3 regions of the Hahella sp. NBU794 genome follow, and region 3 is predicted to be linked to each of the others. Evidence: predicted binding sites of a transcription regulator. Region 3 holds the regulator's gene; each other region holds the start of a gene.

Region 1 (10,054 bases), 160 kb from region 3:
TGATGGCCTGTTTCACCGCAGCGAAAAAGCGGCGACTGTCTTCCCGCAGTTTCGAGGTGTATTCCGAATGCACGGCATTCTTCTCACGCTCGACATAGGCTTCGGAAAACAACGGCGCGACAAACTGCTGGCTGAAACGGTCCAGCGCCGGCTCCAGCGCGTCGGCGTCCACATCGAAGAAATAGTTGGTGTGATCGAAAGCGGTGAAGGCGTTGTGAGAGCCGCCATGCTGGTTGATAAAAGACTGGTATTCGTCAGGCTGGGGGTATTTTTCCGTTCCCAGAAACAGCATGTGCTCCAGGAAGTGCGCCAGCCCCTCCCGACCGACTGGATCGGCTCCGCTGCCGACGTCCACATCTATCGCGGCGGCGGCTTTATCGGTTTCCGGGTCGGATATCAACAGCGCCTGTAAACCGTTGTCCAGCGTGACAGCCCGATATAGTCGCTTGTCATTCGGGCTTTTGGCTATGTTGTTGTTCACTGAGGGCATAGTGTTAGGACTTTTATTGAGAACGCTGCAAGCGGAAATAAAACTAAAAACCAGGATCAAAGTGCCGGCGGCTGCAACGCTAAGGGTTCTTGATCGCATAACTTAAGGCCATTTACTGAGTATAGGTGTTTTGCGGGATAAATTGGCGGGCCGTTGCAGTCTTTTGCTGTGCCGGCGAAGCCAATATCCGGTTAGCTGAGACACGTCCGCCAAGACTTGGTTCAATGATGTTTTGCGGGTTGGTTGGCTTGCTGCAGGGCTTCCAGCGCTGATGAGGCGATGGTTTTGGCCTCGCTCACGGATTCCCTGGCGCTGAGTTCGCTGATTTTTTTCAGCGCGCTTTCAGCGATGCCGGCGTTTTGTTCAATGATCAGAAACTCTTTTTTAAACGCTATATCGATGGCTTCATAAACTTTGCGGATGTTTTCCTGCAGAGCGTCCTTGTCGGTGGAGGTTTCGTTGATGGCGCGCAAACAGGCTTGCGCGATGCGGATGTATCTCTGGTCTTTATTGGTCATGGCGGCCACATCAGGTTAAACATGGGCCGAGTATATCACAATGGTTCTTGAGTCCGACCTGCTTAAGGAATCTTAATGTGAGACTTCATCCGCTTGCTGAAAATCTCTTTAGTACGACGTTATTGCCCGGTTTAGCGGGCTCTTAGAGGCGCGAAAATAGTGATCATTGTTGCGACGGGAAAAATCGAATGCAGGCAGTAGGACAACTCTTGACGTTGGTCAAGACAGGCCCCCTCGGCGAAGGTCTAATTTAAGCTGTCACATAGAATAAATAGTATCCAAAATGCGACTTTTCGCACTGGACAGAAACTCGCATTGGAAAGAAATAAGGAGATTGACATGGAACAGCACATTGCATTGGTTACTGGCGGCACAGGGGGTATCGGGACCGCCATCTCTCAGCGTTTGGCGGAGGACGGCTTTCGAGTGATCGCCACCTGCAGTTCGCCGGCCAGGCGCGCTCATGCGGAAGCCTGGCGGGCTGAGCAGAGGGAGCGTGGGTTTGATATCGCCATCGAACTCATGGATGTCTCCAGTTTCGAAAGTTGCGCCGCGGCCGCCGCGGATATTCGTGAAAAATACGGGGTGGTCGACGTGCTGGTGAATAACGCCGGCATCACCCGCGATGCAGTTATGAAAAAAATGCAGATGGAGCAGTGGAAGGATGTCATCGACACCAACCTCAGCAGCGTCTTCAATGTCACCAAGCAGTTTCTCGACGATATGCTGGAAAGGCAGTACGGCCGGATCGTCAATATTTCCTCCATCAATGGCCAGAAAGGGCAGTTCGGCCAAGTGAATTACTCCGCCGCCAAAGCAGGCATTCATGGTTTCACCAAAGCGCTGGCGCAGGAAGTGGCGCGCAAAGGCGTGACGGTGAACACCATCTCTCCCGGCTATGTCGCCACGGCAATGGTGATGGCGGTGGCGGAAGAAGTCAGAGAGAAGATCAAGGCGCAGATTCCCGTGGGGCGCTTCGCTGAACCGGAAGAAATCGCCCGTGCAGTATCTTTTTTGACAGCGAAAGAGGCGGGTTATATCACCGGCTCCAACCTGTCTATCAATGGCGGCCAGCATATGTACTGACGCCTCCGATGGAACCGGCCGCTGCGGCGGCCGGAGCCTCATTGTCGGTCAAACACTCTAATCCCTTGTGATTTTCTTGCACGAAATCCGTTGATTTCGCCTCCGTTGTTTTTACGCTCCGCAATGCCTCATCATCCCGCTTACAATGCGGGTTAGGGCGCATCGGAAGCGCGTCTTCCGTCAGTGTCGCCTTTATCAAATTGTAGTTATTTTGATCTAATCCATATTTCGAGCCATTGCTCTAACACAAACAATGAGTTGCGGAATAAAAATAAGTACACTCGTAAAGGTTTATAGCCTAGGCATTCGACAATAAAAACCTTTGCCATACTTAGAGGCTATACAACTGGAAAACAGGAAAGCTTTGCACTGAATCGGTGGAGCTGGGTTCATTAATAAAGTTAAAAAACATCAACCGGAATGGAGTGGATATGAACTACTTCGTGACAGGAGGCACCGGATTTATCGGTCGTTTCCTGGTTCCCAAATTATTAAAGCGCGGCGGAACCGTATATTTATTGGTGCGGGAGGCGTCTCTCCCCAAGCTTGATGAGCTGCGTGAACACTGGGGTGCGTCGGATGAGCAGGTAGTCGGCGTTGTCGGCGATTTGGCGGAACCGATGCTTGGCGTCAGTGAAAAAGATGTCGCGATGCTGCAGGGCAAAGTGGATCATTTCTTCCATTTGGCGGCCATCTACGACATGCAGGCCTCTGCGGAAAGTCAGGAGCAGGCGAATATTGAAGGCACTCGGAATGCGGTTAAGCTTGCCGATAGCCTCAAGGCCGGCTGCTTCCATCATGTCAGCTCCATCGCGGCGGCGGGTTTGTACCGCGGCATCTTCCGCGAAGACATGTTCGAAGAAGCGGAAAAACTAAATAACCCCTATCTGCGCACCAAGCATGAATCCGAAAAACTGGTGCGGGAAGAGTGCCAGACGCCTTGGCGCGTCTATCGTCCGGGCATGGTTGTCGGTCACTCTAAAACCGGTGAAATCGATAAGATCGACGGTCCTTACTATTTCTTCAAGCTGATCCAGAAGCTGCGTAGCGCATTGCCGCAGTGGATGCCCACCATCGGCCTGGAAGGCGGGCGCATCAATATTGTGCCTGTGGACTTCGTCGTGGACGCGATGGATCACATCGCGCATGCGGAAGGCGAAGACGGCAAATGCTTCCACCTGACTGATCCTGATCCCCATAAAGTGGGCGAAATTCTCAATATCTTTGCGGAAGCCGGCCACGCTCCCAAAATGGCCATGCGCATTGACGCGCGTATGTTCGGGTTTATTCCTCCGATGATTCGCCAGGGGATTGCGCGCCTGCCCCCAGTACAGCGGATGAAAACCGCTGTGCTTAACGACCTTGGGATTCCGGATGAGGTAATGAGCTTTATCAATTACCCAACCCGCTTTGATAATCGCGAGACTGAGCGCCTGCTTAAAGGAACCGACATCTCTGTGCCCCGCTTGCAGGACTATGCGCCGGCGATTTGGGATTACTGGGAGCGTCACCTCGACCCCGATCTATACAAGGACCGTACTTTGCGTGGGGCGGTGGAAGGGCGTGTCTGCGTTATTACTGGCGCCACCTCCGGCATAGGTTTGAGCGCCGCCCGCAAACTGGCGGAGGCGGGCGCCAAAGTCGTGATCGCTGCGCGCACCCCGGAAAAACTGCAGGAAGTGAAGAAAGAATTGGAAGCGCTGGGCGGCGAGATTTATGAGTACTCCGTCGACCTCTCTGATCTGGAAGACTGCGATCGCTTTGTCGCCAATGTCCTTAAGGATCTGGGGCATGTCGACGTATTGGTGAATAATGCTGGCCGCTCCATTCGTCGCTCCATTCAGCATGCGTTTGATCGTTTCCATGATTTTGAGCGCACGATGCAACTTAACTACTTCGGCTCATTGCGGCTGATTATGGGGTTTGCGCCCAGCATGCTGGAGCGGAGGCGGGGGCATATTGTGAATATTTCCTCAATCGGCGTATTGACCAACGCGCCTCGCTTTTCCGCGTATGTGGCTTCCAAGGCGGCGCTGGATGCGTTCTCCCGCTGTGCGGCGGCGGAGTTCTCCGATAAGAACGTCACTTTCACCACTATTAATATGCCGTTAGTGCGGACGCCGATGATCAGCCCCACCAAGATCTATGACTCGGTGCCAACGCTGACGCCAGAGGAAGCGGCGGATCTGATTGCGGAGGCGATTATTCATCGTCCGAAGCGCATCGCTACACGTCTGGGCGTATTTGCGCAGGTGCTGCACTCCATGGCGCCGAAGTTTAGTGAGATCATCATGAACACCGGCTTCAAGATGTTCCCTGACTCCAGCGCCGCCACGGGCGGTAAAGATGGCGAGAAGCCCAAGGTTTCCACCGAGCAGGTCGCTTTTGCAGCGATCATGCGGGGAATTCACTGGTAACGTCTATCGCTGTCGGAAAACGGGTTCCGGTCTTGGCGCCGGGACCCGGCTTATTATTATCAAGTATCCTCGTAGTCTGCCTGAATCAGGCCGTTGCGCATTAGAAAATTGGCGGCAAAACACCTACACTTGCTGGCTCAGGCTGCGTAACCCGAAAATTTTTAGGCATTATTTCGGTTCGTAGGGGCTCCGTGATTTTATAGGGCGGACCTATGCTCGCCATTAATAAATTAAATGGCGCGACAATAGGCTTGGTTCAGTGGAAAAGGTATGATTACGCCACTTTTGTGTGGTGTCTTCCACCCTCTGAACGCAGCAACATATCGCTGCAATAATTTGTTGAAATAACAAGCGTATTTTGATGCTTGCATCAAAACAGAAAATGTAATTTAGGAGAAACAACGATGGGCGTTCTAGTAGGAAAACCTGCTCCCGACTTTACCGTTCCCGCTGTTCTGGCTGACGGTCAGATCGTAGACGAATACAAGCTGTCTGAAGCAATCAAAGGCAAATATGCTCTGATTTTCTTCTACCCTCTGGACTTCACCTTCGTATGTCCTTCTGAGCTGATTGCACTGGATCACCGTGTAGAGCAGTTCAAAGAGCGCGGCGTAGAAGTGATCGGCGTTTCCATCGACTCACACTTCACTCACAACGCATGGCGTAACACGCCAGTGGACAAAGGCGGCATCGGTCCCGTCAAGTACACTCTGGCGGCTGACCTGAACCACGAAATCTGCAAAGCGTTTGACGTTGAGTCCGCTGGCGGCGTTGCGTTCCGTGGCGCTTTCCTGATCGACAAAGACGGCGTTGTGCGTTCCCAAATCGTTAACGACCTGCCGCTGGGCCGCAACGTAGACGAGCTGATTCGTCTGGTTGACGCGCTGCAATTCCACGAAGAGCACGGCGAAGTATGTCCTGCTGGCTGGAAGAAAGGCGACAAAGGTATGCAGGCTTCCCCAGAAGGCGTAGCTAACTACCTGTCTCAAAACTCCGACAAGCTTTAATCGCTGTCGAGTTAACGAAAAAGGCCGCTTTTGCGGCCTTTTTTGCGTCTAGGAGAAGGGGGTGACCCAAAAAAGAAAAGCGCTGTAAACAGCGCTTATCGAATCGGTGTGGATAACCTAAATCCGAAGATCAGTCTGCGTAGTCTTGCTGATCGGTAGTCCAGCCGCCCAATTCTTTCCAGCGATTCACGATAGAGCAGAACAGCTCGGCCGTTTTCATCGCGTCATATTCTGCGGAATGCGCTTCTTTATTATCGAAGGGAATGCCGGCTAACTGGCAGGCCCTGGACAATACTGTATGCCCATAGGCCAGCGCCGCTAATGTCGCTGTGTCGAATGTGGAAAACGGGTGAAACGGATTGCGTTTTACATCTCCTCTCTCGGCGGCGGCGAACAGGAACGAGTGATCAAAAGTGGCGTTATGGCCGACCAGGATCGCGCGATTACAGCCGTTGGACTTCACGGACTTGCGAATAGGGCGGAACAGCTCGTTCAGCGCATCGGCTTCGGGTTTGGCGTCGCGTAAAGGATTGAATGGATCAATGCCGGTGAACTCCAGCGCAGCCTGTTCGATATTGGCGCCGGCGAAGGGTTCCACATTGAAGCTGACTGGCGGTTCAGGGTAGAGCATCCCATCATCTTCCATGCTGATAATGACGGCGGAGACCTCCAGTAGCGCATCGGTCTTGGAGTTGAAGCCGGCTGTCTCGACATCCACCACAACAGGCAGAAAGCCGCGGAAACGTCTGGCGAGAGGGGATTTAGGGCGGTTTTGCGATTCAGACACTGGTTATCTACTTTTGGTTGGGGTGGCGAACATCTCCCGCCACGGCTGTACTGTTATGAGAAATAAAGGTTTTGCGCGACAGGAGAGTGCGCGAGGAGCTGCGTCAGAGCAGCTCGGCCTTCCAGCGAATGGTCTCTCCAGCGCGGAAAGGAACTATAGTTGAGTCGCCCAACGCCATGCTGGTGGGCATGGTCCAATCCTGTTTGCTCAAGCGTACTTTGCCGCTATTGACTGGCAGGCCGTAAAACTTCGGACCGTGATGGCTGGCGAAACCTTCCAGTTTATCCAGCGCGCCCAGCTCATCGAAAGCTTCCGCATATAACTCCAGCGCAGAGGGCGCGGTGAAACAGCCGGCGCAACCGCAAGCCGCTTCCTTCTTCTCTTTGGGATGCGGCGCCGAATCTGTGCCCAGGAAAAATTTATCGCTGCCGGAAGCGGCGGCGTCGCGCAGTGCAAGCTGATGTTCAGATCGCTTCAGAATGGGCAGACAATAAAAATGAGGGCGAATGCCGCCTACCAGCATATGGTTACGGTTATAGAGCAAGTGATGCGCAGTAATGGTAGCGGCGACATTAGAGTCAGCCTGATTGACAAACTCCACTGCATCACGGGTGGTGATGTGCTCCAATACGATCTTCAGGTCTGGAAAGCGCTCAGTCAACGGTGCAAGGGTTTCATCGAGAAAACGCTTTTCACGATCGAAAATATCCACGTCCGCCTGGACCACCTCGCCGTGCACCAGCAGCGGCAGGCCGACTTCACTCATTTTCTCCAGTACCGAAAAGACATTGGCGACATCAGTGACGCCGGCGTCGGAGTTGGTGGTGGCGCCTGCGGGATAAAGCTTGCAGCCATAAACGATCCCGCTTTGCTTAGCGACGACAATTTCCTCTGGAGAGGTATTGTTGGTCAGATAAAGCGTCATCAGCGGATCAAACGTCGCGCCAGCGGGAATGTGACTCAGGATTCGGCTGCGATAGGCTTCCGCCTGCGCTGTGTGGGTGACCGGAGGAACCAGATTCGGCATGACGATGGCGCGGGAAAACAGGCGCGCTGTCGCGGGTACGGTAGTCGCAAGGGCGTCGTCGTCGCGCAGGTGAAGGTGCCAATCGTCGGGCCGGGTAATGACTAAGTCAGACATAGAGTATCAACCACCAGGGCAATGCAGAAAAGCAGGGTTACAAAACTGCACGCAAGTATACCAGAACGGAACAGGATTCAGGGTAAAGAATTCCCGCGCCGGGCCGATAATATCGTTAATGTATGTTGTGATCACCGTGTTAGTGAGATTATCGTGCGCAAACTAACAATCGCCTCCATGATCGCCCTTTGCGGGGCTGCTCCAACCCAGGCCATGACTTTTTCGGCTGGCATTGAGAAAAGTCAGTGGTATTTATCTTCCTCCATATTTGAGTGCGCGTTGACGCATAACATTCCGCAGTACGGTAGGGCGGTGTTCTACCGGGAGGCGGGAGAGTCACTGAGATTCTATCTCGACACCTCGCGCAACCCTATGCGCGAAGGCGAAGCGGCTCTGGTGCTGGAAGCGCCCCGTTGGCGTCCTGGCATTAGCGTCCGAGACTTGGGTTACGTGGCTGTGTTGGACAAGCCGCACCCCATTACCGTGGATAATCCCAAAGCAGAGCAAATGATGGACAGCCTGCTGGAAGGGATGATGCCGACCTTTACGCGTCGAGCGCGTTTCAATGACGACACCGTCAGAGTGGAGGTTTCTTCCATCAACTTTTCCCGTTATTACGAAGACTATCTATCCTGTGTTTCCGGGCTGTTGCCTGTGAATTTTCGTCAGGTTGAACGTACAGCGGTATTTTTCAAGCTGGATGAGTCTGTGCTGACGGATCAGGATAAAAGAGAGTTGGACAAGGTGGTCTTGTACGTGAAGGCTGACCCTTCTGTGACGGCGATTTTCGTCGACGGACACACAGATTCCACTGGGCGTAGAATTTATAACCGCCGGCTTTCTAAAGATCGGGCGGAAGCGGTGACCGCCTATCTGACGGAGAAGGGCGTGACCTCCGAGAAAATCACCACCCGCTATCATGGCGAGCGTTATCCTGTGGTTAAAAACGCTGGCCCCAAAGAGCTGGCTCGTAATCGTCGCGCCACGGTCAGGCTGGAAAGAGGAACGCAACCGCCAGCTAAAGATGACGTCCTGGATATTTCGACAGAAGAGCTTTAATAACGCTCCATTTTTAATCAGCCCCCATAATCTGCGCCTCGCCCTGAATGGCGTGCGCGCAGTCACCTTGCTCAGCCATAGAAAACTTTGTACGAAGGGCCTAGAATAACCGCCTTTCGTAATCTCTTGGGAGCATCGTCATGTCTAAGGTCAACAAAGTCGTGCTCGCCTACTCGGGCGGGTTGGACACCTCGGTAATCGTTAAGTGGCTGCAAGAAAACTATAACTGTGAAGTGGTGACCTTTACTGCTGATATCGGTCAGGGTGAAGAGGTTGAGCCGGCTCGCGCCAAAGCGGAAAAGCTTGGCGTCAAACAGATCTTCATTGAAGACCTGCGCGAAGAATTCGCACGTGACTTTGTTTTTCCAATGTTCCGCGCCAACACTATTTATGAAGGCGAGTATCTGCTGGGCACTTCTATCGCGCGCCCCTTGATCGCCAAGCGTTTGGTGGAGATCGCCAACGAGACTGGCGCTGACGCTATTTCTCATGGCGCCACCGGAAAAGGGAATGATCAAGTGCGCTTTGAGCTGGGCGCTTATGCGTTGAAGCCAGGCATTAAAGTGATCGCGCCCTGGCGTGAGTGGGATCTGACCTCAAGAGAAAAGCTGCTGACCTATTGCGATACTCATGACATTGCGGTGGAAAAGAAGAAGGGCAAATCTCCTTATTCCATGGACGCCAACCTGCTGCACATTTCTTATGAGGGCGGCATTCTGGAAGATCCTTGGGCGGAAGCGGAAGAAGATATGTGGCGCTGGTCCGTATCTCCTGAGGCGGCGCCGGATCAGGCGACCTATCTGGAACTGACTTATAAAAATGGCGATATCGTCGCCATCGACGGCGAAGCCTTGGCGCCGCACGAAGTCATCGAGAAGCTAAACAAGATTGGCGGCGCTAACGGAGTGGGACGTCTCGATATCGTTGAGAACCGCTATGTGGGGATGAAGTCCCGCGGCTGCTATGAAACGCCAGGGGGAACCATCATGCTGCGCGCGCACCGCGCCATTGAGTCCATTACTCTGGATAAAGAGTTGGCTCACCTGAAAGACAGTCTGATGCCCAAATATGCTGAGCTGATTTACAACGGTTACTGGTGGTCGCCAGAGCGTCTTGCTCTGCAGAAATTGATCGACGAGTCACAGCAGCATGTCAATGGCGTGGTGCGGGTTAAGCTCTACAAAGGCAACGTGGTTGTCGCGGGACGTAAGTCTGAAGATAGCCTGTTCGACGACCGTATCGCCACTTTTGAAGATGACGGCGGCGTATACAATCAACGCGACGCCGAGGGCTTTATCAAGCTGAATGCGTTGCGCATGCGCATTGCCGCCGATAAAGGCCGTAGCATGAAATAGCGCCGGACTCGGTCCAAAATAAAAAAAACCGCCTGAATGGCGGTTTTTTTATGTCTGTCCAGCAGCCCTCCTCGCAACGGAGGGCGCTTTCTTTGTTGCTTGCCTTAGTTGCTAAGGTTTAACTGTTTGTTGGTTCTGGCTTGATAGTTCGCCTCTGTCTCCAGGCCGGTCGTTTCACCCGCCAATGCTGCGGT
Region 2 (10,054 bases), 460 kb from region 3:
ATTAGCGTCGTTATCCGCCTCAGTCACCAGCGCGTCGGCGCAGTTGGGCTTAAACGTAGCGCCTGTAACCAGTCGGTTTTCAATAGGCGGCATCAGATAGCCCTCGCCGCATAAGACCGTATTCAACTGCGGTAATGCGGCGGGCTCCACCTGTAACGTGGTGACTTGTCCGCGAATGGGTTTGAGGGGGAGGGCGCACGCTGCAGTCGGTAGCATGGCCTGATTGTTGGCGGTGGCCAATATCACGGTAGCGCATTCCAGTTTCTGTGCGGATTCACCGGAATCGATATGGACGCGCCAGTCGCCTTCGCTGGTGCGCTCTAATGCGCTGACCGGCGAATTCAATCTCACCTCAATGTTAGGGTGTTGCAACAGGTGAGCGCATAGCTGCGGCGGAATCAACCAGCCGCCGCCGGGCAAATGCATGGCGCTGGCTGGCAGGCTGACGCCGGCAAGTTCCGACGCTTCCTGCTGGGTGAGAGGATGGATAACCTCTTCTGGGTAGCGATTGTGTTGGAAGAACTTCTGCTGTCTGACGGCTTCCTTGTCATTATGCGCAAGCTGCAGCACGCCGCAGGGATTCCATATGGGCGCAGGCAGGTTGGCGATCTGCGAGTAAAAGCGTTTGGCGTACAAAAAGGCGTTGGCGTGAATGCGTGTGTTGATGCTCCATTCCACGCCGGGCTTTATGTACAACGCGCCCTGTGGGTTGCCTGATGCGTCCGGGGCGATTTGATCCGCCGCTTCCAGTACGATTACTTTCCAGCCACGCGTAGCGAGGGCGTAAGCGACATTGGCGCCAGACAGGCCAGATCCAACCACCACGGCTTCCTTGCGGGGAAGGGCGGAGGGCTGGCTTGGCTCTTCCGTCTGGAATACGCCGACGGTCATGTCTCTTTTATAGCCGAACCCAGGCGCTTTGCTGACATTGAAGCCGTGCTCTTTTAAGCCGCGACGGATGAAGCCTGCGGCGGAGAACGTGGCGACGGTGCAACCCTGCGCAGCGTGGCTGGCGATCAGCGGAAACAACGATTCGCTCCACATCTCGGGATTCTGTTTTGGCGAGAAACCGTCCAGAAACCAGGCGTCGGCTTTAAAGCGGCAATCGGACAGCCAGTCCACGACATCGCCCAGGTATAACGTCAATGTGACGCCCTGACCGATGAAGCGACAACGGTGCACGCCCCGCATGGGGGCGGGGTATTGCGCTTGTAACTGCCGGGCGAACTCCGCCAGTTGCGGCCAGGCCTGATGACATCGAGCCAGATCTTCCAGCGTCAGCGGACAAAATTCCACGGAAGTGAAATGCAGGTGGCCGTCCGCAGGGCCGCATTCTCGCCAGAGCGCCCAGGCCATAAGGAAGTTGAGGCCGCTGCCGAAGCCGGTTTCCGCAATGGTGAATAGGGAGCCCGGCGGCGCCTTACTGAAACGCTCTCTCAGGCGATTGCCCGTGAGGAAGACATAATCTGTTTCCTCCGGGCCGCTTTCCTTGGAGAAGTAGATGTCGCCGTAAGCGTTGGAGATCGGCGCGCCGTTGTCGGACCAGGAGAGGTCTGCATAATCAAGTTGCGGACCTTTCACTGCTGGCTTGCAACCTCATCCAGTTTGATGGAGTTAATAGTGACGGTCTTGACTGGCACGTTCTGATAAGGGCCGGTGTTCTGCGTCGGCGCGTTGGCGATCTTGTCCACTACATCCATGCCGGACACGACTTCGGCGAATACCGCATAGCCGGGTCTGCCTTTGGCGCCGTTCAAATAGGCGTTATCGATAACATTGATGAAGAATTGCGACGTAGCGGAGTTAGGATCATTGGTTCTGGCCATGGCCAGGGTGCCGCGATCGTTCGCGAGGCCGTTATCGGATTCATTCTTGATCGGCGCTTTAGTGTCTTTTTTCTCCATGTTGGGCTTGAAGCCGCCGCCCTGAATCATGAATTGGGGAATCGTGCGGTGAAAGATCAAGCCGTCGTAGTAGCCGTCTTTGATATAGCCGACGAAGTTCTCAACGGTGACTGGCGCCTTGTCGTTGAACAACTTGATCTTGATGTCGCCCTCGGAAGTGCTGATGGTGGCTGTCGGCAGGTCGGCGGCCATCGCCGTCAAACTGATCGCCCAGAAAGCCAGGCCAAGTAATCCTCTTTTGCCCGCATTTACGCTGTGTCTCACTAGATTTCTCCATTGCTTTCGGATTCGTCGTGGATGTTCGGTTCGCCTTCGTCCTCTGAGCTGGCGGGTTCCGCTGTCTCAGAGGTCTCGTTGGCGGGAAAACCGTGGGCACGATTCTTACCTTTTCGTTTTGCCATGTAAAGCGCGCTGTCGGCTTGAGAAATCAATGTGTTGGGGGCGTCGCCCTGGGATGGAGCGAGCGCGCTGAAACCTACGCTGACGGTCAGGCGTTTCAGCTCCGGTGAGCCTTCATTCTCTATGTTGAGTTCGTAGATCTGGCGCACAATCTGTTCCGCCAGACGTTGCGCTGACGCCTGATCCGCGTGAGGCAGAATGACGGCGAACTCTTCGCCACCGTAGCGGGCGACCAAGTCGGCGGCGCGACGAGACGTTTGCGTCAGGCAGTCGGCGACATTAATGAGGCAGTCGTCGCCACGCTGATGTCCGTAGGCGTCGTTATAGGCTTTGAAGAAGTCCACATCCACCATCAACAGCGCCAGAGGTTTGTCGTCGCGCAGACATCGATTCCATTCCGTCTCCAGACTTTTGTTGAAGTGGCGGCGATTTGCGACCTGGGTCAGGCTGTCCATCAAGGAAAGCCGCTCCAGTTCTGCATGGGCGGCGCGCAGCTCCTCTTGCTCATACAGCAGGAGCAACTGTTGCAGGAAGTTTTTACGGGTTTCGTATTCCACCCGATAGCACACCAATACTGAAATCAGCGTGACAAAGGTGTGCAGGAACAGCAGCTCAGTGAACTGCGAGGCGTGCAGATGCATGAGAAAGTGCATCGCCAGCACCTGGGACAGCCACATCAATAGAGCAAAGGGAAATATGTAGTGGAACTGCAGGCGCAGCACCGTGCAGACGAATATGACGGAGATGATCGAGCCGGTCTGGTAATGAAACTGATCAATGGCGGCGGCCTTCATGGCGATGGCGATCAGGCTCAGGTGAATGCACAACGCCCCCAGGCACAGGGTCATCTGATAACGATTGCGCACCCAGGCGAGTCGGCTGGCCAGCGTCACCAGAATGATGCCGAGAGCGTCCGCCACCCTGATTTGCAGGGTTTGTTCAAATAGAGCGGGAATCACTAAATGATCGGCGAATGTGAAGAACACCAGCACCAGCGCGCCCAGTAGTGGGTATACCCGGTTCAGATGCAGATAACGGTTCGAGTGATAACGCTCAAACTCGCTTTCCAATTCGCCTTCGAATTGCAGTCCGTGCATGCCGTTGTCCAGCAGTCTGCGAACGTAGGTCGCGGTGTCTGCGGACATATCCTGGTGACTGTTCGGTAATGACAAATCCGCCCCCTGGGGTGTGGTTGCTGCAAGCGTCTCAGGTATTGAAAACCGGCTCTTCTATAAAAGTGTAACCAACCATGCTTTTACCGCCAGCGTTATAAGCGACAAATTATTAGAAATTCCTTAAAAGTTTCAGGCATCTAGGCGTCATAGCGAGAGAGGCTGCGGCGTTGGCCGCTAATACTCGGTAGTAAGTCATTAATACTTGGTTGTAGGCGATAGCAAAACCCATACAAAAATTAACCTATCTCGGGTGTACAAGTTTTAAACATCTTCCATTATTAAAGAGCTACTACTCAATAAAAAAGGAGTTATAGTCATGGCGACTCAGCAGCAAGCTATTGAAAGATCCCGCCTAGGTCGCCTCCTGGTGAACCGGGGATACATTACCGAAGGTCAGCTTAATGAAGCATTAACGGCGCAGACCGTTAATGGTCAACGCCTTGGTGAATTGTTAGTAGATTTTGGCTGGATAACTGACAAGGAGCTGCAACGTACCCTCCGGCACCAAAGCCGGTATCGCTACGCCGCGGCGTTCGTCGCTATGGCCGTGGCGCCGTTCCAGCCCATGGTGGCGTTCGCCGCCTCCCAGTCTGAAAATGAATCTTTACCGGTAGCCTCTGAAACCCTGTATCAAAATGCGGCGGGGCTGCAGGCGCTGGATGACAGTGAAATGAGCAATGTCGGCGCGCAGGGTTTCACTGAAGAGTTCCAGCAATTTTACAACATGGCCGCGAAGGCCCAGCTGGAAGGTCAGAATTCTGATAATCCTGATGAATTGCCTGGGCTGGACGGGGTTCAGGTGCTCGGGTCTCTCGGAAAACTATTGCTTCCAATCACTAATGTCCTGGACGCCGAAGTTGAAGTGGTCGGCGTGCAAATCGATCCCTCCCGCATCAAACCTTTGTTTAATGAAGACGGCGGCATGAACGTGACGCTTCCGAATCATATCGAGCGGGTCAGTTTCAACAATATTCGGCCGATGGGGGTATCGGCGGATGGTCCCACCATGGGCAGTATTCATTTGGAAGGGATCGAGTTTAGCGATAACTCGTATATCGTGGTGAAACCCTACTGAGTAGACGGTTCCTCCGCACGGCGGGCGAGGTAGTTAGAGCGCTCCGTCGGTTGCGGATCTTTTCCTTAGACGATGTTGTTTCAGGCCGCGCAGTTTGCGGCCTTTTTTATGGCTGTCTAGTCCTGATATAGGTTGACACCTATTTCGTCTCAAACGCCCGATGCACTGCGTCGGGCGTTTTGTATTTCAGGGCCAGATGAGGCCGCTCTCGGTTATAAATATCCACGGATTCATCAACCATCGTTCGAGCCTGCCCTAGATTCCCCGGTCGCATCAGCGGGAACTCCGTTTTCAAGATCCCGTTCACCCGTTCCGCCAACGCATTCTGATAGCAGTCATACCCGTCGGTCATCGAACATTGAATGCCGTGTTGACGGTGCAGCTTCTGGTCGCTGTCGCAACAGTATTGGACACCTCGGTCGGAGTGGTGGGTCAATGGCTGCCGCCCCGGCCGTTCACGCAGAGCCTTGCGCAAGGCCTGTTCCACATCCTCGCTGCGCAAGCTTTCATGTACATGATGACCCACGACCTTACGGGAGTAAGCATCGGTCACCAGACTCACGTAGCTCATGCCGGAGCGTGTCGGCAGATAGGTGATATCCGCCACCCAGATCTGGCTAGGCCGGCAGGCCACGACTTGCTCTGGGCCCGGCTTGAGCAGGTTTGGGTGACGTCGGAAGCGGTGATGACTGTGCGTGGTCTTGTGGTAAGCCCGGCGTCGGGGAACCAACAGGCGCCGGCTACGCAGCACCTGAAGCAGTTAATCCCGCCCCAGATGAAGGGTGTGATCCGACTGCTCATGGAGAAGATGCCGGAGCTTGCGAGCGCCGATCCGGGGCTGACGGAGACGAACAGTCCGGACAAAGTCCACCACCCGCTGCTCACGATCCTCCCTGGCTCGCTGCGCTCGTTCCGCCTGATACCAAGCTTGCCGGCTAATCCCCAAGAGACGACACGCCCTGCTGACGGTCAATCCGGCTCCGCGTTCTTGCGTGAGGACTTGCCGGGCCGCTTTTTTACGCACACCCCGTAATCCTTCTCCATCACATCGACAATCGCTTCGAAGAACTCAGCTTTCTGTTCGGCCAGACGCAGCTTCTCCTCAAGCTCCTTGATCCGCTGTTCCGGGGTTGGTGGGGACTTCGGCATGGTGGGATTCCTGTTCACACGGTGGGAGGTGACGCCAGGACTCCAGTCCTGGCTGCCATATCGACGCAACCACGTTAGCACCGTCGAACGGCCTTGGATACCGTAGCGGGCCTGAGCCTGTTTATAAGTCAGCTCTCCGCCTTCGACCTGATCCACCACCGCCTGTTTAAAAGTCAGAGTGTAGTCCCGTTGTGTTCGCTTAACTCGCTGATTCATCACATTCTCCCAAAGTTAGGGCTGGAATGTGTCAACTCTATTCAGGACGGGTCAGTCCAGGAATCTATGCCTGCGCGATGGCCTGGGCGTCGCCAACGCTTTTCTCCACGCCGTTTTTGCCGTACAGCTGCATTTGCTGGGACTGGCCGCGGATGATCTGCATCATCTTGGTCGTGCGCTGCTGTGAGCGGGCGATAATGCGTCCGTTGACTTCATTCAGCTTGTGTATATTGGCGAGGCTGCTTTCGCACTGGCGGTAAAGCTTCATCACGGGAGGCGCTTTTTCCTTCAGCAGAGAGAGAAAGCGATCGATGGGCAGTCCGGTTTTGCTGACCCACTGCGTACGAGTGCGCGCATGGCTTTCGATTTGTTGCAGGAGGGGGAGTTTGCATTCGATGATGCGCTGCAGCGTTTCAATATCGCTTTGCTCCAGAGAGTCGCGTTCCTGCTGCAGCACATCTTCAAGTTGGGAGAGAGTTTGTAGATCCTGTTTAAGCAGATCAATAAATACTTTCAGATCGGCGGACATGATGCCCTCACAGTGTTATCAGAAGTCTTGCTCAAAATTAAGCAATTTCTCTGCCACACTGCGTGAATTGATCTGATAGGATCCGTCGGCCAGCGCTTTTTTGATCTTTTCCACCCGTTCGCTATCCACGTCGGGCAGTTTCGCCAGTTGCTGTTCGACTTTCCTGATGTTCTGAGCCTGCGAACTGAGGACGACTTTATCCCCGGAATCTCCGCTTTTTTCGGGAGCCGCCGCATTTTTCCCGGCGTCTACATCGACTTTCTCAGTCTTCTGCAGGTTTTCCCGGGACTTGATATCGTTCACTGAAGGTGAACCGACACCCTTGATATTCATGGCCTTACTCTCTTAAAAACTTTAATTACCTAACTTATCGGCTCAATGCAGGGAAACTTTAGCGAGATTTTCAGAATTATTTTATGAATGTCGCCATTCTACCTGAAACAGCGCGACCTGTACGTTCACAGGGGCGTTCTGACGTGGCCTGATCCTATGACTTCCGCCCGCACCATGCGGTTGCTGGAGCTGTTCTTCACCATGATCTGTTGACCGCGTCTGCCATCCGCCATGGCGACCCCCGGCATTTTCACGCTGAAGTGGGAAGTGGCCGCTTCTATCACCACCATGTCGCCCTTATTAATAAGTTTAGGCGCTTCCAGCATATTTGGATAGGGCGCGGAGCCTGCTGTGACAGGGCGTCGCGTGATCATGCCGACCACGTCTTCGGTATTTGTGTAGAAACCATAGCGTAAGTCGATGATATTCAACTCTTTGGTTTCCAGATCCTCTGGCGCCAGCGCGTAATCCCGCGGCACGCCGGATTTGATGGTCACGATTTGTCTGTACCGCTCCATTTGTACGGGCACGTAGATCTGCCAGGGGCTTGGGGTGTCGCAGCTTACCTTTAGCGTCAGTCTTCCGCCGTTGGAGCTGGCTTCCTTGACGGCTGGCGTCTGTTCACAAGGGGAGAAGTTAAGGCGGGAGTCAGGTTCGGAGACTTCATAAACAACCCGTTCCTGGAGCTGTTCAGCCGCAGCTGCAGCGAATCGCATCATAAATTCTTCCACAGCAACGGAAGTTTGTTGCCGCCAGACCGGAATGGAATTGCATAAGGCCGGGGCTGAAAAAACGAGAATGCCGATATACATCAAGCCGGTTATGCGTATTTTCATTTTTTGTCCTATGCTTTACTTAGCTACCGGGTAGCCGCTTGCGCGTCGCCAATAAAATGACGGTGTGCGACAAGGCACGCAAAGTCTGTGCCGGGCTGGCGAGCTCATGCGGGGCGCCACCTCGTCAGCGCCCCGATCCGATAGTTCGGTAATCTACAACAAACAGCGGAGCGCCCTTTATGGCCGGGGTATTAGACAGCGTAAACCAACGTACTCAGTTAGTCGGACAGAACCGCCTGGAGTTGCTCCTGTTTCGGCTGCAGGGTGAGCAGATATACGGAATTAACGTTTTTAAGGTTAAGGAAGTTCTGCAATGCCCGAAGCTGACAATGATGCCTAAACGACATCCGGTGGTCAGGGGAGTGGCTCATATACGCGGTGAAACCATCCCTATACTTGACATGGGAATGGCCACCGGGCAGATGCCCGTTCCTGAAAAAGACGTCAACAACTGCTTTGTCATCATCACGGAATACAACCGTAAGACCCAGGGCTTTCTGGTGTCCGGGGTGGAGCGTATCGTCAATATGAATTGGGAAGATATGCATCCGCCGCCAAAAGGCGCAGGCAAAGACAATTATTTGACGGCGGTGACCCGCTTGGAAAACAAGCTGATTGAAGTCATTGATGTGGAGAAGATTCTCGCCGAGGTCTCTCCAACTCGGGATACCGTCGCGGATGAATTCATCGATAAGGAACTGGCCGCCAAGGCGATTGAGCATAAAGTGCTGGTGGTGGACGACTCCACTGTGGCGCGCCGCCAGATCGTACATTGTATGGATGCGGTGGGCGTTGAGGTCGTCACCAAAAATGACGGTCGCCAGGCCTTGGATTATCTTCGTTCGCTGGTCGCTGACGGCAGTCGCATTGACGATCATCTCAGTCTGATGATTTCAGACGTAGAGATGCCTGAAATGGATGGCTACACGCTGACGACCAACTGCAAAAATGATCCTTCATTGAAGGATTTGTACATCATGCTGCACACGTCTTTAAGCGGCGTTTTCAACAAGGCGATGGTGGCGAAAGTCGGCGCAGATGATTTCATGGCCAAGTTCAACCCCGATGAGCTGGCGCAGCGAGTGACATCTGTGCTGAAAACGATAGAAGAAAGAAGACAATAACACCGGCTGGCGTAATTACCTTCAGCTGTCGACGCGCTTGGCGCATAACCGGTCAGGGCAGGATATTTTCTGGTTAATAACGCAGACTACGATAAGTTTCGGGATTTCCTCCAAAAAGCATGTGGCATTGTACTAGGCGATAACAAACAATACTTAGTGCAAAGCCGCCTGCGGCGAATTATGGCGGATGAAAAGATTGAGACCGTGGGCGAGCTGGTCGACAAAATGAGTCGATCCATGCGCTCACCTTTGCGGGAGGCGGTGGTCGATGCGATGACCACCAACGAAACCCTTTGGTTCAGGGACGTTCATCCATTCCGAATTCTGGAAGAAAAAATACTCCCAGAGCTGAACGCCAACAAAGGCGTCACACAGATTCGCGTTTGGTCGGCGGCTTGCTCAACAGGGCAGGAGCCGTATTCCATTTCCATGGTGACGGATGAATACCGTCGTAAAAACCTGGGCGGCATGCGCGCTTCCCTCAGCATTGTGGCGACAGACCTGTCCGCCAGTGTGCTCAGCGCCGCGCGCAAGGGCGAATATGAAATGCTGGCCATTGGACGAGGGCTGTCCAAGGAGCGCATGACCAATTACTTCACCAAGACCCCCAACGGCTCCTGGAAAATCAAGCCGGAGGTTGCTCGTTGCGTGGAGTTTCGATCACTGAACCTGCTGGACTCCTATTCATTACTAGGAAAGTTCGACGTGATTTTCTGTCGCAATGTGCTTATCTATTTCTCGGCGGAGCTGAAGAAGGACATTCTGTCCCGCATGCACTCCGCTCTGAAGCCGGGCGGCTATCTGATACTCGGCGCCTCGGAGTCCCTGGGGAATCTCCCGGATAAGTTCGAGATGGTGCACTGCAGCCCAGGCATCATTTATAGAGCGAAGTAGACCACCGCAAGCCTCAGTGAAATATTTGCGAGATAGGGAATATTAGAGGTTGCCTTTCGAGGGGCATTCGTATACATTAGCGCACCTCAAAACACGGGTTGCAATAATCCTGTTTTGGTTCTCTGGTGAGGTGTCCGAGCGGTTGAAGGAGCACGCCTGGAAAGCGTGTATACGGTCACCCCGTATCGAGGGTTCGAATCCCTCCCTCACCGCCATTGAATTCCCTTCCGAATAAATTCTCCCCCAATCTCAACAACTGTAATTGTTTATCTTCGCCTGCTTTGAGTTTTCACTTTCAGCCTTTGCTGTTGTTTTTATCGGTTGTCGTGACGCAGGCAAGGCGGATTTTGACTGTTTGATTTAAGGAATAATGAAAGTACACGAAAGTTTTGACGCTTACCGCCAAAACCTCAATGTTAT
Region 3 (10,054 bases):
GCCTGGCGCATGGCTTGAAGGCGGAAAATGAAGAACTGATTTATCAGCGTGGAGTCTGCGCGCTGCTGGGGCCGACCGGCTCCGGCAAAACCACCACTCTCGCCAAACTGGCGGCGCGTTTCGTGGTTCACTACGGCGCCGAAAAACTGGCGCTGGTCACCACCGATCGTTTCCGGGTGGCCAGTCAGCAGCAATTGCAGTCCTTTGGACGCTTGCTGAATGTGCCTGTGTACGTGGTGGATGAAGAGAACAGCCTGGACGATCTGCTTGACCGTCTCGCCAACAAACGTCTGGTGCTGGTGGACACCGCAGGATTGACGCCCCAGGACCCGAATTGGGAGCGTCAGCAGAAAGACCTGAAAGTGACCCGTCACCGCATCAGAAATTATCTTGTATTGTCGGCAGTTAACCAACCGCAGGTCATGAAATCCACCTATCATTACTATAAGATGTTGGGGCTTTCCGGCTGTATCATGACCAAACTGGATGAAGCGTTCAGTCTGGGTGAAGTGTTGAGCATGGCCATCCTGAACCGGCTTCCGGTCGCCTATGTCACCGACGGACAGAAAATACCCGATGACATTCATCCGGCGAAAGCGCATGCCCTGGTGGCGCGCGCGGACGCTTTGTGGCGGCGGACCCGGCGGGAGACCGAACAAACTAATAACACCAGTCGCTTCGCTGCGGAACTGGTGGTCTAAACTATTGAGTGCGGGGTCAACGCCGCGCCGTCTAATAACAGGAGATATCTACCGGTATGAGTAAAGTACATCCGGTTCAAGTTATTGCAGTCACCGGAGGAAAGGGGGGTGTCGGCAAGAGCAATGTTTCCATAAATCTGTCCCTCGCGTTAGCGGACCTGGGACGTCGCGTCGTGCTGCTGGATGCGGACCTCGGACTGGCGAATATTGATGTGTTGCTCGGCGTCACCGCCTCGCGCAATATCGGGGATGTGCTGGCGGGGGATTGCACCCTGCGGGAAGTGATGATTGAAGGACCGGGGGGGATAAAGATCGTCCCGGCGTCATCCGGCACCCAGCACCTTACTCATCTGTCTCCTCTTGAACATGCGGGTCTGATCAACGCCTTCAGCGATATCAGCGACGACCTGGACGTGCTGGTGATCGACACGGCGGCGGGTATCTCCGAACAAGTGCTTTCCTTCGTGCGCGCGGCCCAGGAAGCCCTGGTGGTGGTGTGCGACGAGCCCACCTCCATTACTGACGCCTATGCCGTCATCAAACTGCTCAACAAGAACCACGATATGTACCGTTTTCGGGTGCTCGCCAACATGGTTCGCTCCGAGCAGGAAGGGCGGCATTTGTTCGGTAAATTATCCAAGGTCACCGAACGCTTTTTGGAAGTTGCGCTACAATATGTAGGAAGCATTCCATTCGACGAAGCCGTACGCAAATCGGTGCAACGGCAACGTCCTGTGTACGAAGCCTATCCGCGCGCCAAAGCGTCGTTGGCGTACCGCCAGCTGGCGCAAAAAGTGGACAACTGGCCGTTGCCGACGGCGCCGAGAGGCAATTTGGAATTCTTTGTGGAGCGTCTGGTGCACAGTTAGACACGCGCCGGACGGAATGCGAGGGCTCGCCCGGCGGCTATATCCCGGGCGCTTGCGATAAGGCGTGATGGTTGCGCCGGACATATCCTCAAACACCCATGAGAACGTTTTTGTTGAAATCATCCGGTTTATTGCAGGCCTTGCGCGCAAATTCATGTCATTGGCGAACACTTATATGATGTATAGCGAGACGCGGGCGGAGCGCGCCGACACTTTGGTCAGGCAATACGCGCCTCTGGTCAAGCGCATCGCGCATCACCTGATCGCCCGTCTGCCCGCCAGCGTGCAGGTGGATGATTTGATTCAGGCGGGCATGATCGGACTGCTGGAAGCCGCGCAGAAATATGACGCCAGCAAAGGCGCCAAATTCGAAACCTATGCAGGCATCCGCATTCGCGGCGCCATGGTGGACGAAATTCGTAAAGGCGATTGGGTGCCGCGCTCCGTGCACCGCAACGCCCGCAATATCGCGGACGCGATACACACTATTGAAGCCCGCACCGGCCGAGATGCGTCGGATGCGGAAGTGGCGGCAGAGCTGGGCATACCCCTGGAGCAATACCACGCCAGCCTGCGCGACGCCAGTTCGGGGAAGCTGTTCAGCCTGGAAGAGCTGGGCGTTCACGGGGAGGGCGGCTCTGACGACGAAACGTTAACCACCGACAATCCCCTCAGCGACATCGAACAAAACGCCTTTCTGGAAAAATTGAGCGCCGCGATAGACGGTTTGCCGGAACGGGAGAAGCTGGTGCTGTCTCTCTACTATGACGAAGAACTCAACCTCAAGGAAATCGGCCAGGTGCTCTCAGTCAGCGAGTCCCGGGTCAGTCAGATTCATTCCCAGGCGACCTTGCGACTGCGATCCCGTCTCTCAGACTGGAAAAACAGCTAAATCAAGCCATTGCCTGCGCAGGTTAATGTTTTTTCGAAATCAGCATCCTGCGGTCATGTTTTCTAAAACAACTTGTATCAAAAAACTGGATAGTACGGCGCGACCAGCTAGACTTACTCAGTAGAGTAATGAAATCAAAGGGTTTCCAGCGTCGCCATTGTGGAGGTTACATTGGACAAGAACATGAAAATCCTCGTTGTAGATGACTTTTCAACAATGAGGCGGATTATTAAAAACCTGCTTCGGGATTTGGGCTTCACCAATACCGATGAAGCGGATGACGGGTCCACCGCGCTGCCGATGTTAAAAACCGGGAAGTTTGATTTTCTGGTCACTGACTGGAATATGCCCGGAATGACGGGAATCGAATTACTCCAGGCTGTTCGCGCTGATGATAGTCTGAAAAACCTGCCGGTGCTCATGGTGACGGCGGAAGCCAAACGGGATCAGATTGTCGCAGCGGCGCAGGCGGGTGTTAACGGGTATGTGGTGAAGCCGTTTACTGCGGCCGTGCTGAAGGAAAAGATAGAGAAAATCTTCGAGCGGATCGACTCATAATAAAACCGCAGGAATTACTATGACCAATGAACAGCAGCCACCATCCTCCTCCCAAGAGGAAATTGAGACGCGCTTGAGCGAGCAGGCGGCGAGCTTGATGGAGCACGTTAGTAAGGGGGACTTTGGCGAAGCGTTGCGGGTAATTTCCGACCTTAATGACACTCGGGACCGTACGCTGTACCACGAAGTGGGCAAGTTGACCCGTTCGTTGCACGAAGCCATACGCAATTTCAATATCGACATGGGCAATGTGAGGATGAATCAGGAGGAGGAGCTGTCGAAAATCGCTGACGCCTCTGATCGCCTTTCCTATGTGGTCGATATGACCAACAAAGCCGCCAACAAGACCATGGATATGGTGGAAGCGAGCATGCCTGTGGCGATAGAGATGAAGCAGGAGGCCCATGAGCTGAAAGAAGCCTGGGGACGACTGCGCCGTCGGGAAATGGACCCCTCTGAGTTCCGTGAGCTGTATAAGCGCATTGATAAGTTTTTGGTGGATCTGGCCGCTAACAGCGACAAGGTGTACACCAATCTGTCGGAAATATTATTGGCTCAGGACTTTCAGGATCTCACGGGACAGGTCATCAACAAGGTTACCGGTCTGGTCAAGGAAGTAGAAGTGAATCTGGTCAAACTGGTCGCCATGGCGGGCAAGGTTGACCGCATAACAGGCATTCAGCATGAGATGAAAGCCGAAGAAGAGTCTATTACAAAAGGGCACGGCCCGCAGATCCAGACCGAAGGACGCTCAGATGTCGTCGCCAGCCAGGACGACGTGGACGACCTTCTTTCCAGCCTTGGTTTCTGAGGAGCACATGAATGGGGTTTGAAGCGGACGAAGAAATCCTGCAGGACTTTCTAGTCGAAGCGGGAGAAATTCTTGAACAGCTCTCAGAGCAGTTGGTGGAACTGGAGCAGAACCCGGACGACCGCGATCTGCTGAATGCCATTTTCCGTGGGTTCCACACCGTCAAAGGCGGCGCCGGTTTCCTTCAGTTGGACGCCCTGGTGGAATGCTGCCATGTGGCGGAAAACGTCTTCGACCTGTTGCGTAACGGTCAGCTCAGTGTCGACTCCGAATTGATGGATGTCGTGCTGCAGGCGCTGGACGCCGTCAACGAAATGTTTTCCCAGGTGAAAATGCGGGAAGAACTGACCCCCGCCGCGCCCGAACTCATGGCCGCCCTGGAGCGACTGGCCAGCGGCGAATCCGCCTCTGTGGCGGAAGAAGCTGACGAGCCTGCCGAAGAAGCCGTTGAAGAGCACGAAGAAGACGCGGCTGAAGACGTTGAAGAGCCTGTGGCGTCGGCGGAAGGCGATATCACCGACGACGAATTCGAGAATCTTCTCAACGCCTTGGACGATGAAGACGGCGGCGAGAAAGCGGAGGCGTCGGAGTCGAAAGGCGAAGGCGATGAAATCACCGAAGACGAGTTCGAGAAACTGCTGGATCAACTGCATGGTCCCGGCAAGTTTGGAGGTCCTCAGGAAGGCAAGCCCGCCAAGGCTGCTCCCGAACCTGCTCCGGTTCCTCAGGAAGAAGCGGCTGAAGCCGTGTCCGCCGGCGACGGTGATGAAATCACCGACGATGAATTTGAAGCCTTGTTGGATGAACTGCACGGCAAAGGCAAGTTTGACGGCGCCGTCTCTGACGGGACTGAGCAGAAGAAGGCCCCTGCCGCGGAGAAGAAAGGCAAACCTGCGGCGAAAGCCGAGCCTGAAAAGCCTGCAAAGAAAGTAGAGAAAAAAGAGGAAGCCGCCGCTGGCGACTCCGAACTGATTACCGACGACGAATTCGAAAAACTGCTGGACGAGTTACACGGCTCCGGCAAGGGACCGAGTCCTACCGGGGGCGCCAAACCTGCCGCGGCAAAACCGGCGGAAAAGGCGGCTGTGAAAAAAGAGCCCGCCAAGAAGGAGCCGGTCAAGAAAGAGCCGCCGAAAGTCGTCAAGCCCGCCCCAGCTCCAGCCCGCGCCGAGCCGGACGAAGAACGGCGTCAGCCTGCGGCGAGCGCCGCCGCCGGGAAAGACGCCCAGGCCAGCATCGCCACGGAAACCACGGTGCGGGTGGACACCAAGCGCCTCGACGACATCATGAACATGGTCGGCGAACTGGTGCTGGTGCGTAACCGTCTCAAGCGTTTAGGCGAAGAGTTCGCCGACGAGAACATGAGTAAAGCCGTGTCCAATCTGGACGTGGTCACCAGTGACTTGCAGTCCGCCGTCATGCAGACGCGGATGCAGCCCATCAAGAAAGTATTTGGCCGTTTCCCCCGCGTGGTGAGGGATCTGGCGCGCAACCTGCGCAAAGAAGTCAATCTGGTGTTGCGTGGGGAAGATACCGACCTGGATAAGAACCTGGTCGAAGCTCTGTCCGACCCACTGGTCCACTTGGTGCGTAACGCAGTGGACCACGGTATCGAATCTCCCGAAGCGCGCGAGCAAAAAGGCAAACCGCGGGTAGGGCGTGTGGTGCTGGCGGCGGAGCAGGAAGGCGACCATATTCTGCTGTCCATCGAAGATGACGGCGCGGGTATGGACCCGGTGGTCTTGCGTCAGAAAGCAGTAGAAAAAGGCATCTACGATGTGGACGCCGCAGAGCGTCTCACCGATAACGAAGCGTATAACCTGATATTCGCGCCGGGATTCTCCACCAAGACGGAAATATCCGATGTGTCCGGGCGTGGCGTCGGGATGGACGTGGTCAAAACCAAGATCACCCAGTTGAACGGCACCATCCATATTGAATCAGAGTTGGGGCGCGGTTCGCGCATTGTAATCAAAGTGCCGTTGACCCTCGCCATCATGCCGACCTTGATGGTGATGCTGGGAGATCAGGCGTTCGCATTCCCATTGGTGAGCGTGGTGGAAATATTCCACCTTGACCTGACCCAGACCAATATCGTCGATGGGCAGGAATGTATTGTGGTGCGCGAGAATGTGTTCCCGCTCTTCCACATCAAACGCTGGCTGGTGAAGGGCGCGCAATTCGAACCTACGGAAGAGAACGGTCATGTGGTGATTGTCTCTGTCGGCACCAAGCGCGTGGGCTTTGTGGTCGATCAGCTGGTCGGCCAGGAAGAGGTGGTCATCAAACCCTTGGGCAAAATGCTGCACGGCACGCCGGGAATGGCCGGCGCCACTATCACCGGAGACGGGCGCATTGCGCTGATACTGGACATTCCCAGCATGCTTGGACGCTACGCCAAGTCCAGCAAAGTATACGGTCGGCCGACGTTCAGGAAGAGTCAGTTGGTGGCGGACTCGGATGAAACGGAGCCCGCGGCTTCCGCAGGCTGAGCGCCTGTCATAAGGCGCAGCGGCGGAGTGATTTCCAAAAACGGGAGACCGATGAATGGCCTTAAAGGTCCTGGTAGTAGATGATTCGGGATTTTTCAGACGTCGCCTTTGCGAGATCCTGAACTCCATCAGCGATGTCGATGTCGTCGGCACGGCCAGCAATGGCCGCGAAGGCGTGGACATGGCGCTTAAACTGAAGCCCGACGTCATCACCATGGACTACGAGATGCCGGTCATGGACGGCATTACTGCGGTTAGGGAAATCATGCGGACTCAGCCCACGCCGGTCTTGATGTTTTCCTCTCTTACCTACGAAGGCGCACGAGTGACCTTTGACGCCCTGGAAGCCGGCGCGGTGGATTTTCTACCGAAGAGCTTCGAGGCGATGTCCGGCGACGCCTCCAAGATCAAACGCCTGCTGCACGACCGCATTAAAGAAGTTTCGCGAGCCAAATATCGTATGTCCGGGGCCTCCGCTCCAGCGCCGGAGCCGGCCAAACCCGCGCCGCCGACGCCCGTACGCGAGCCGCCCAAGCCTGCCGCGCCGACGCCGCGCGCCGCTGAACCACGCGCCAAGGCGCCGCCGGCCAAACCGGAACCGAAGGTAGAGCCAAAACCGGAAGTGAAGGCGGCGAAAACCCGACGCACGCCGCGTCAGGACTATAAAGTGGTGCTGATCGGCACTTCCACTGGCGGTCCGGTTGCGCTGCAAAAAATTCTCACCCGCTTACCGGGCGCGTTTCCAGCGCCGCTGGTGCTGGTGCAGCATATGCCGGCCTCTTTTACGCCGGCGTTTGCTGAACGTCTGAATCGTCTGTCGCAACTGTCCGTCAAACAGGCGGAGAACGGCGAGATCCTTAAGCCCGGATGGGCCTACATCGCCCCTGGCGGCAAACAGACTTTGATCGAACGCGTCGGCGCTCAGGCTCGGGTCAAAATTCTCGACGGAGACGAGCGCTTGCACTACAAACCCTGCGTGGACGTCACTTTTGGCTCCTGCGCCAAGATGTTTCCCGGCAAAGTACTGGGCGTCATCTTGACCGGCATGGGCGCGGACGGCCGCGAAGGCTGCCGCATGCTGAAAGAAAGTGGTTCTGTGGTCTGGTCTCAGGATGAAGCGACCAGTGTGATTTACGGTATGCCGATGGCGGTGGCCACCGCCGGTCTGTCGGATGAAGTCTTAGCCCTGGATGAATTTGCGCCGCGGTTGATTGACGGTGTCGGATAATGGACTTACTCAGCATCGTGGGCGTCCTGATCGCCCTGGTGGCGATCATCGGCGGCAACCTGATCGAAGGCGGCGATGTTTCCTCCTTACTGAATCTGCCGGCGGCGCTGATCGTCATTGGCGGCACGTTCGGCGCTATCGTGCTGCAGCACTCCGGCAAGGTGTTGAAGCGTTCCTTTAAGCAGTTTCTCTGGGTTTTTCTCCCTCCCTATCTTAGTTTTGAAGACGACATCCAGAAGGTCATCTCCTGGAGCATGGTGGCGCGCAAGGAAGGGCTGTTGGGATTGGAGTCCGTGGCGGAAAAAGAGCGCGATCCGTTTTCCCGCAAAGGGCTGCAACTACTGGTGGACGGTGCCGAGCCGGAATCCATCCGCAGCATCATGGAGCTGGAGCTTAACAGCCGCGAGCAGCGTGATCTGGACGCCAGCAAAGTCTATGAAGCTATGGGCGGCTACGCGCCTACATTGGGGATTCTCGGCGCCGTGCTTGGGTTGATTCAGGTCATGAGCCATTTGGAGGACCCTTCCATGTTAGGGCCCGGCATCGCCACGGCCTTTGTCGCCACTATCTACGGGGTCGCGCTGGCCAACCTGTTCTACTTTCCCATCGCCAATAAATTGAAAGGCATTGTGCACGAGCAATCGCTGCTGCGTGAAATGATGATCGAAGGCATCGTCGCTATCGCCGAAGGAGAGAATCCCAAAGCAATAGAATTGAAGCTGAAAGGGTTTCTGTAATGAAGCCTGTTGTTACCCCTTCATGTCGATAAGCGGGAGTCGCCAGTTATGAGAAAGCGCCGCCGCAACCGGGAAGAATCCCATAACCACGAACGCTGGCTGGTGTCCTATGCGGACTTCATCACCCTGCTGTTCGCGTTTTTCGTGGTGATGTATTCGGTTTCCTCCGTCAACGAGGGCAAGTACAAAGTCCTGTCTGAAACGTTGGAAGGGGTGTTCAACGCCACGCAACGCAGCCTTAACCCTATTCAGGTTGGACAGCAGACAGCGGCGCCTCCGCAAAGTGAATCGCCTGCGATACAGCCTTTCGACAGTCCGGAAAGCCAGCCCGGCGAAACCACGGAAGAGCAGGAAGGGGAGCGCTTGCGGGAAATCGCCAATCGGTTTAACTACCGGCTAAAAGGGTTGATTGGACAAGGCATGGTGTCCATCAACGAGAATGACAACTGGATCGAGCTGTCCCTGCGTAACAATCTGCTGTTCAACAGTGGCGACGCCGTGCCGGTGGACGCTGCGTTCAATCTGATCGACGGCATCGCCGGCATCCTCAAAGACTACCCCAACGCCATTCTGGTGGAGGGCTTCACTGACAACGTGCCTATTCGCAGTTCGATTTATCCTTCCAACTGGGAGCTTTCCTCGGCGCGTTCTGCGGCGGTGGCGCGCTTGCTGATTATCGGCGGCGTTGACCCAAGACGTCTGGCGGCGGTGGGATACGGCGAATATCAGCCGGTCGCCCGTAACGATACCACCGAGGGGCGGCAAAGAAACCGTCGAGTGGTTTTGTTGGTGGCCAAGGACGCCAAAGTGCGTCTCACCATGCGGCGCTGACCAGGTCAGGGCAGGCGCGCAGTTTTCCCGCCAATTGACGGTTTATCCTGCTGAAACAGGCCGCGAGATCCCGGCGTTGGCATATATCGTGCAATCCCCTCATGGCGAAACAGGGAGAGACGGATTGCGGCGCTGACTTGCCGACGCTGCGCATAAGGATTGTCATTAATGTCCGTCACTGTGAGCTTCTATACTGTCATTAGGAACTCTGTTGCGACATGACGAATATGCGCCGCAGAGACGCTGTGACGCGCTGTCGTCACCTATCTGAACATCAACGCGGGGAGTATCGACCGTGCGAATCTGGACCGTCGCGAATCAAAAAGGAGGCGTGGGTAAAACCACAACCGCCGTCGCCCTCGGCGGGATTCTGGCGCAACAAGGCAAGCGGGTGCTGTTGCTGGACCTTGATCCGCACGGCTCGCTGACGTCTTATTTCAAATATGACCCGGACAGTATCCGCGGCAGCGTATACGACTTATTCATGCATGAGGGCAAAGTGCCGGCGGATTTGCCGCGCACTCTGATCCGCGACACCAGCCACCCCAATCTTAAGCTGTTGCCGGCGTCTACGGCGCAAGCCACGCTGGAGCGGAAAATGGTGGGTGTGGAAGGCATGGGATTAATCATTTCCAAGGCGCTGGCGCACTTGTGGGACGACTTCGATTACGCCTTTCTGGATAACACGCCGGTGCTTGGCGTATTGCTCATCAATGCGCTGGCGGCCTGCCAGCATATTCTGATTCCGGTGCAGACGGAATTTCTGGCGCTGAAGGGGCTGGAACGCATGCTGCACACCCTTGGCATGGTGATGAAGAGTCAGAAGAATCCGCTTTCCTATACTGTCATTCCCACGATGTTCGACCGTCGCACGCAGGCGTCGGTGCAGACCTTCCGCACGCTGCGACATCAGTATGGCGATGTGGTCTGGCGCT

What was found. Region 3 encodes FliA, which starts transcription of late flagellar genes. Its sites were predicted from a motif close to CTAAAGTTNNNNNNNNNNCNGCCGATA; they were not measured.
Region 1: the regulator FliA is predicted to act here: its motif matches at 7,529-7,555, upstream of ACQYWX_RS07830 (flagellar protein MotY).
Region 2: the regulator FliA is predicted to act here: its motif matches at 6,816-6,842, upstream of flgM (flagellar biosynthesis anti-sigma factor FlgM).

What each region holds. Positions count from the first base shown of each region.
Region 1 covers NZ_CP192738.1:1,728,693-1,738,746, forward strand. The annotation lists gene ACQYWX_RS07795 (insulinase family protein) at 1-490, opposite strand, end outside; gene ACQYWX_RS07800 (hypothetical protein) at 712-1,008, opposite strand; gene phbB (acetoacetyl-CoA reductase) at 1,348-2,094, shown strand; gene ACQYWX_RS07810 (SDR family oxidoreductase) at 2,526-4,511, shown strand; gene ACQYWX_RS07815 (peroxiredoxin) at 4,916-5,518, shown strand; gene rnt (ribonuclease T) at 5,649-6,305, opposite strand; gene pyrC (dihydroorotase) at 6,409-7,446, opposite strand; gene ACQYWX_RS07830 (flagellar protein MotY) at 7,600-8,505, shown strand; gene ACQYWX_RS07835 (argininosuccinate synthase) at 8,646-9,860, shown strand; gene ACQYWX_RS07840 (Ig-like domain-containing protein) at 9,965-10,054, opposite strand, start outside.
Region 2 covers NZ_CP192738.1:2,023,492-2,033,545, forward strand. The annotation lists gene mnmC (bifunctional tRNA (5-methylaminomethyl-2-thiouridine)(34)-methyltransferase MnmD/FAD-dependent 5-carboxymethylaminomethyl-2-thiouridine(34) oxidoreductase MnmC) at 1-1,581, opposite strand, end outside; gene ACQYWX_RS09110 (peptidylprolyl isomerase) at 1,578-2,168, opposite strand; gene ACQYWX_RS09115 (GGDEF domain-containing protein) at 2,168-3,475, opposite strand; gene ACQYWX_RS09120 (type II secretion protein ATPase) at 3,795-4,553, shown strand; partial or broken gene ACQYWX_RS09125 (IS3 family transposase) at 4,693-5,918, opposite strand; gene ACQYWX_RS09130 (flagella synthesis protein FlgN) at 5,983-6,447, opposite strand; gene flgM (flagellar biosynthesis anti-sigma factor FlgM) at 6,466-6,780, opposite strand; gene flgA (flagellar basal body P-ring formation chaperone FlgA) at 6,906-7,616, opposite strand; gene ACQYWX_RS09145 (chemotaxis protein CheV) at 7,796-8,740, shown strand; gene ACQYWX_RS09150 (CheR family methyltransferase) at 8,867-9,634, shown strand; tRNA gene ACQYWX_RS09155 (tRNA-Ser) at 9,759-9,849, shown strand; gene ACQYWX_RS09160 (hypothetical protein) at 10,005-10,054, shown strand, end outside.
Region 3 covers NZ_CP192738.1:1,566,100-1,576,153, forward strand. The annotation lists gene flhF (flagellar biosynthesis protein FlhF) at 1-701, shown strand, start outside; gene ACQYWX_RS07085 (MinD/ParA family protein) at 758-1,570, shown strand; gene ACQYWX_RS07090 (RNA polymerase sigma factor FliA) at 1,749-2,462, shown strand; gene cheY (chemotaxis response regulator CheY) at 2,646-3,020, shown strand; gene ACQYWX_RS07100 (protein phosphatase CheZ) at 3,040-3,831, shown strand; gene ACQYWX_RS07105 (chemotaxis protein CheA) at 3,843-6,323, shown strand; gene ACQYWX_RS07110 (protein-glutamate methylesterase/protein-glutamine glutaminase) at 6,379-7,551, shown strand; gene ACQYWX_RS07115 (flagellar motor protein) at 7,551-8,288, shown strand; gene motD (flagellar motor protein MotD) at 8,337-9,119, shown strand; gene ACQYWX_RS07125 (ParA family protein) at 9,415-10,054, shown strand, end outside.